Regions from separate parts of the Pseudoalteromonas sp. SG43-4 genome, predicted to be linked through region 1. Evidence: predicted binding sites of a transcription regulator. Region 1 holds the regulator's gene; each other region holds the start of a gene.
What was found. The regulator LexA, encoded in region 1, represses DNA repair genes until DNA is damaged. The targets are predictions, from matches to a motif close to TACTGTATNNNNATACAGTA.
Positions count from the first base shown of each region.

Region 2: a site for LexA is predicted at 1,138-1,157, ahead of uvrD (DNA helicase II). Genes of this name have one in related genera too.
Region 3: a site for LexA is predicted at 949-968, ahead of H5160_RS16995 (LexA family transcriptional regulator). Genes of this name have one in related genera too.

Region 1 is NZ_JACJFB010000016.1:13,423-15,698, reverse strand. It holds gene coxB (cytochrome c oxidase subunit II) at 1-391, opposite strand, end outside; gene lexA (transcriptional repressor LexA) at 874-1,491, opposite strand; gene H5160_RS15015 (PaaI family thioesterase) at 1,659-2,099, shown strand; gene H5160_RS15010 (hypothetical protein) at 2,100-2,276, opposite strand, start outside.
Region 2 is NZ_JACJFB010000034.1:4,357-6,632, reverse strand. It holds gene H5160_RS19805 (dUTP diphosphatase) at 1-128, opposite strand, end outside; gene H5160_RS19800 (YacL family protein) at 209-577, opposite strand; gene H5160_RS19795 (hypothetical protein) at 694-918, opposite strand; gene uvrD (DNA helicase II) at 1,222-2,276, shown strand, end outside.
Region 3 is NZ_JACJFB010000020.1:73,821-76,096, reverse strand. It holds gene H5160_RS17000 (hypothetical protein) at 1-214, shown strand, start outside; gene H5160_RS16995 (LexA family transcriptional regulator) at 266-892, opposite strand; gene H5160_RS16990 (YdaS family helix-turn-helix protein) at 1,074-1,292, shown strand; gene H5160_RS16985 (AlpA family transcriptional regulator) at 1,289-1,552, shown strand; gene H5160_RS16980 (hypothetical protein) at 1,572-1,844, shown strand; gene H5160_RS16975 (hypothetical protein) at 1,847-2,251, shown strand; gene H5160_RS16970 (DNA N-6-adenine-methyltransferase) at 2,261-2,276, shown strand, end outside.

The sequences.
Region 1 (2,276 bases):
AATGCCATTTCCATTGCGAACCCGTAATTTTAATAGTGAGATCAGCTTTGCTGGCATCTTCCATTGCAATTAGGGTTTTAGTGGCTGGTACTGCCATAGCAATTAAAATAACAAACGGAATTGCAGTCCAAAGTATTTCTACTTTAGTGCTTTCGTGAAATTGGGCAGGTACAGCCCCTTTAGATTTACGGTGATGAATAAGTGCCCAAAACATAATTGCGAACACTATCACCCCAATCACACAACATATTATAAATATGGTCATGTGCAGCTGATATACATTATTGCTTATATCGGTTACGCCTTTGCGCATATTGTATTGGCTGTTAGCCAAAACTGGGTGCGAAAAAACACATAATATAAGCCACAAGGTAGAGGTCAGTTTACCCATGTGACGGCTCCTTTGATGCTATTGCGAATGCAAAGCGAAGAGGCATACGGCTTAAACGCCAATTCGTTATTTTTATTTTTTTAGCCAATCTTATTTAATATTGATTGGTTTTGCTGCGCCAACAACGAGTTTGTGTATATTGTGTGTTCTCAAAACTAAAAAGCTGTGAGTTATTATTAGCTCAGCACATTAACAATTAGCTAAAAAACGAACAACAAGCAAGTTTTAGTATAAAAAACAATCAGGTGATATTGAATAATTAATAAAAATCGGTAATCAACTGGGCAACAGGAAGTTCAAAATATGAGCAAAACAAAGGGGTTTAACGCATTCGGAGGGGGAAAATATAAGTGCAAAAAAGTTTACAGCTTAAATAGTCAGTGGGCTGTTTACGCCCTATTTTTAGTACAAATTTTAAAACAAAAATGCGTACTAATTAGTACGCATTTATAAAACTGCTTCTTTAAAAGCTATTTTTAAAGTCACATCCAATCAGCGTTTCTTATAACGCCAACGGCTAAGCCTTCAATATTAAAAGACTCATTCTCAAGATCTACTTCAATAGAGTCAAAATCGTCGTTTTCAGCATGAAGTAATACTTTACGACCCGCTTTCTCAAGACGTTTTACAGTTACGTCTTCGTCTAGGCGGGCAACAACAACTTGTCCGTTTTCAGCGGTTTGAGTACGATGTACAGCAAGTAAATCACCATCCATAATACCAATATCTTTCATGCTCATACCGTTAACGCGTAGTAAAAAATCTGCAGCCGGTTTAAACATTAATGGATCGATTTTGCAGTGACTTTCAACGTGCTCTTGCGCCAAAATAGGTGAACCAGCAGCAACACGCCCTATAAGCGGTAAACCTAATTGTTCTGGCTCTTCTTCTTCAATTAATTGAATACCACGGCTTGCACCTGGTTTCATTTTAATTGCGCCTTTTTTAGCAAGTGCTTTTAAATGTTCTTCAGCAGCATTGGCACTTTTAAAACCTAATGTTTGCGCTATTTCAGCACGTGTAGGAGGCATACCAGTGTCTTTAATAAAAACTTTAATTAGTTCGAGTATTTGAGCTTGGCGGTTCGTTAATGGTCGCATACAACTGGTTTTCCATACAGTACATTTAACTGTGAGTATATACAGTTAAATAAAAATCGCAAATTTAAATTAAGCCTTAAAATAGCTAAAGTAATTTCACTTGTGTACATTTCAAGGATATAACTAAAGCTAAGTTTATAAATGATTAAAAATGCAAAGGAGACATTATGAGTATTTGGTACCAGCCCATCACCTTAGAGCTGTGCAAGCAGTTAGAGCAAGGCGTTAATGGCCAAGGAACATTAATGAAAACTATGGGGATAGAAGTCACAGAAATTGGCGATGATTATTTGGTTGCCACAATGCCGGCAATTCCTGAGCATCATAACCCGATGGGGATGGTACACGGCGGTGCTAACGTTGTACTTGCCGAAACAGTTGCCAGCTATGCCGCTAACTTTGTTGTCGATTTTACTAAATTTTACTGTGTAGGGCAGGAGATTAGCGCAAGTCATTTAAAAGCATCTCGCAACGGCACTTTAACAGCCACGGCTAGAGCATTTCATATAGGTAAACGTAGTTCAGTATGGGAAATAAAAATTACAAATAGCCGCAATGAGCTGTGCTGCGTATCAAAAATGACCGCAGCAGTCGTAGAGCGAAGATAGTTACTTTTCGATTGGGTAAATGGTAATTTCCATACCCGCACCAATCGCAGATATACGCAATAATGTATCTGCATCTAAGGCTTGATTAAAGCACTTAGGAGAAGTCCCTGATTCAAAACCAATATCAAACGTTCTACGTGAACAGCTTAACCATTGCTTTAGCGCGTTACGCGAACA
Region 2 (2,276 bases), on a different contig from region 1:
TCAGCGCACTCAACCCAAATAGCGCGGTACCATTCGAATCCTTGAGTAAACCATTGCTCATGTACTTTAGTGTTCATGGCGTTTTGCATTTCTAGCATAACTACTAGCTTGTTTAAATTGGCAGACATATTCATTCCTGTCGTTTTTGATTAGTGTAATAGTACAGATAAAGGAAGCTTAACGCATCAGCACTATCTTAATATGTAGTTTACTTTGAGCCGCTAAATTCAGCCCATGAATCAATTAAATCAATGAAATCTTCAAAGCCACAACCACTACTTAAACCATTTTCTTCAAGCGCTAAATCGTCATCTTGATACGCTATTAGGTCTTCACTGTCTTGATGAAGCGCATGGGCTTCAAATAGTGCTTCGTCTTTGGTTAATATTAAATCTATTTCTTGGCCTTTTAGCGTTAGCGGCTCATAGCTTGAACTCACCGATGCAATAAGCGCTTGAACCATAGCTACTTTGTCTTTGCCTATTTCTTCGTTTAGCCAGCGACCAATAATAGCGTGTTCACTACTTATTTTAATACGTAGCCCACTAATAGGGTCGCGAATAAATTGATACTCCATAGGATTTGCCTGTAAATCTTTAATTGCGTAATTATATACGTAAACGCCCGCAAACCACAGGACATATAAAGTAAAATAGCGCCACAAGGGCGCTATTTTATTCAACTTTAAAGCAGTTAACTTCGCGATCTATAACGCGCTGCGTCAATAATCGACCATAAGTAAATAATAGGCACTAGTACAAAACCTACAAGCACATAAATTAGTGCGTAACTTATTATAATAGCGAGTGCAAAAAATATAGCCGCTAAAATACGCCCTTGCACTAACTGCCCTAAACCAGGAAAAAATATATTACATAATGCTGCGATTACGTTACCGCCAGAACCTTGATCTGCCATACTAACCTCTGTATTTATTTGATTTTATAATTATTTACTTACACACTCTATGCCAATTTATTAAAGCTTACAAATCAAATAGTTAAATTAGTCTAGATTTAGAGAGTTAGTAAATTTTGCTAACTTTAGGTCAAATTAGCAATTTTTATTGTGCGTTTACGCTTTTTTGTTTGTTCAAAAAATTATCAAGTTACTCGTTTTTAAGGCTATTTTATAAATAGCTGTTTATAAAAACAGTATTTTATTTAGCCTAACAAAAACACCTGTTATACTGCCCACAATATTGATTAAAAAGGCGTAACGATGGACGTTTCACAATTACTCGATGGCTTAAATGACAAACAACGCGATGCCGTTGCAGCCCCACTACAAAACATGCTGGTATTAGCAGGTGCTGGGTCTGGTAAAACACGAGTGTTAGTTCATCGTATTGCGTGGCTTATGCAAGTTGAGCAAGCATCTGCTTACAGTATTTTTGCCGTAACCTTTACTAATAAAGCGGCTAAAGAAATGCGTAGCCGCGTTGAAGAAACACTAAAAGCCCCTGTAGGTGGTATGTGGATTGGTACGTTCCATGGTTTGTCGCATCGTATTTTACGTGCTCATCACCGTGAAGCTAACTTACCAGAAGCCTTTCAAATTTTAGACTCTGACGATCAACTTCGGATGATCAAGCGCTTATTAAAATCGATGAATATCGATGATAAAAAATGGCCCGCCAAACAATTTGGCTGGTACATCAGCGCTAAAAAAGATGAAGCACTTCGCCCTAAAGATATTCAAGCATACGATATTAACGAGCAAATGATGCTGCGTGTTTACGCCGCCTACCAAGAGGCCTGTGATAGAGCAGGCCTAGTAGATTTTGCCGAAATATTACTACGCAGCTACGAAGTGTTAAAAAATAACCCAACGTTACTGCGTCATTATCAGCAACGCTTTGCACATATGCTCGTAGACGAGTTCCAAGATACAAATACCATTCAATATGCTTGGTTAAAGTTACTTGCAGGCGATACAAGCAGTATCATGATTGTAGGCGACGATGACCAAAGTATTTACGGTTGGCGCGGTGCTAAAATCGAAAATATTAAACGATTTTTAACTGACTTTAGCGCAGAAACCATTCGTCTTGAACAAAACTACCGTTCAACAGCAACTATTTTGAAAGCGTCTAATGCATTAATTCAAAATAACTCAGAGCGTATGGGTAAAAGCTTATGGACCGACGGTAACGATGGCGAGCCAATTTCTATTTATGCGGCATTTAATGAGTTAGACGAAGCACGCTTTGTAAGTAGCAAACTACGAAGCTGGTTAAATGCAGGTAATGCCCTACAAGATGCCGCAATTTTATA
Region 3 (2,276 bases), on a different contig from region 1:
TCAAAGAGCCAGAAAAGCAATCCGTAAAAATTTTGATCAAAGCTACATTGATAATAATCCAATAACTCCAGAAGAAGTCGGTCAGCAGAAGGAATTTTTGAGAGAAATTGGAATACCACCGTTTAAATTTGCTCAAATTATTAATCAAAATGAAGTTAGTCGGGAGCTTTTACAAAATATTTTTGATGCATTAAACATAGGCGATTGTGCTTAAAAAATTAAAGCCCGCTTAATGCGGGCTTTTCTATACCTGAAATTTAATAAATTATAGTGACTTACCCGTAAATATAACTTTTCCCACCAACGTGCAATTACCATTAATCGGTATTAGTTGCTCGGGCCAGTTGGGGTTGGCGGCTTTTAGGAATTTGTGGCCGTTTTCGATAATTAGCTGTTTAAATGTCGCTTGATTGTCGTCGTCTAGGCGGGCTACTACGTACGAACCGTGGATGCATTCGGCTTCAGGGTCTACAAAAATTAAATCACCCTCCTCAAACTTTGGCTCCATGCTAATACCTTGCACCTTTAAAACAAAAGTTAGGTCACTGCAATTAACAGGACACATAAAACGCTCTGCGTCATAAGCTTTAATTTCACTTATTTCTGACCAAGCACCGGCTTGAACCCAGCTGATAAGTGGGGCGGTGGCTTTGATTGTTGGCCCTGGTGATACATTGCTGTTGGTGTCTTTGTTATCAGCAATCCCAAACTGTAAAAATTCAGGTGTGCATTTTAGTGCGCGTGCTAACGCTTCAATGTTGCGAGGATTTTTTGTATCTCCGCGCTCTATTTTTTGAATAGAGGTTTGCGCTGTACCTACTAGATCAGCTAGTTGGTATTGGGTTAACCCTAAAGCTGTGCGGCGTTCCTTTACTCTTTTTGCAATATCCATATTAATCCTCTTAATTAATTTAATAACTATAAGTAATCTGTTAGGAAGATTATCACAACTTTAAGTTATCACAGTCAAATTACTTATTCGGGTTTTATTGATTACCTAAAGTAATAATTTAAATTGACAATCACTTTTAGGGATCATAAGATTACTTAAAGTAATCAATTGTGAGGTGTATATGTCATCTATTGAAAAAGCAGTAAGCCTAATCGGTGGGCAAACAAGATTAGCTCGTCTTTTGGGTACTCAACAAACCGCTGTTTGGAACTGGGTGAATCGACACAGCCAAGCTCCAGCGAAATACATTCCGCGTATTTCAGAACTAACTAACGGTGAAATATCGGTAAACGATTTACTAGCCGATCATCAAAAAAGCAAAAAGGAAGATGCAGCATGAGTAATCTAAATACAGCCGAGTTTTACCGTACTAACTTACGTGGCGAAGTTATTAGCATTAACGACCGTTTTTTACGCCCGGCAGATGTGGCTGAAAAGTGTGGCTTACATCGCTCGTCGTTATACAGGTTGATGGAAAAAGGGCAGTTTCCTAAAACACATAAAATATCGAGTGGCCGTGTTGTATGGCTTGAAGCCGATATTGAAGAGTTTATGCGTTTGGGCGGCGAGAAGTTTCAAGAAATTTACGGCAACAAATAAGTAAATTAGGAGCAAAGCAATGAGCACATACCAAATATTTGACCAAAACATGTATAACGCATTACCTAACTTAGCTACTAAAGCTGAGTATTTACTTAAGTGCCAAATAAGCACTAAAGACGCCGTTAATTGTAAATCAGTTGAATTTGAACCGTGCTTACAAGCCTTTGTTGGTGAGTTGCCATTACCTATTTACTGCCAAGGCAACGAAAACCAAACCATACAAAAAGCCGTGTACTGGTTAAAAACACAAGCTTTATCTAAACCACAGCAACAACCACAAGGAGTATAAACATGGCTAACGCACTTATTAAACAAACCGATAACGCACAACCAGCCCCATTAAAAGCGGTAAAAGGGCGTCACATACCAAAAGGCCTTGCCGAAATAAAAGCATTAATGAGCGATAGAACCCGCACACCAGGTTATTTATTCAATGCCGTTTTAACTGATCAACAACGAAAATTAGTGTGTATTGCTGCAGGACTTAAACAGCGCCATATAGAAATGAGCTTTTATCAATTTAATTTGCAAGAGCGTGATGCAGTGCGCAAAGGCATTTTAGCGTTACAAGACATTGTTGCCGCTTTTACCGACGCCAACCTACTTGGCCGCGAAAACTTCGAAAGAACCCCGCCTAAGTTTGATGTTGTTCCGCGTTTAGTTAAACAGTCAAAAACTGATTCACAAACACACTAAGGAATAGCGATGTCTCCCGATCAGC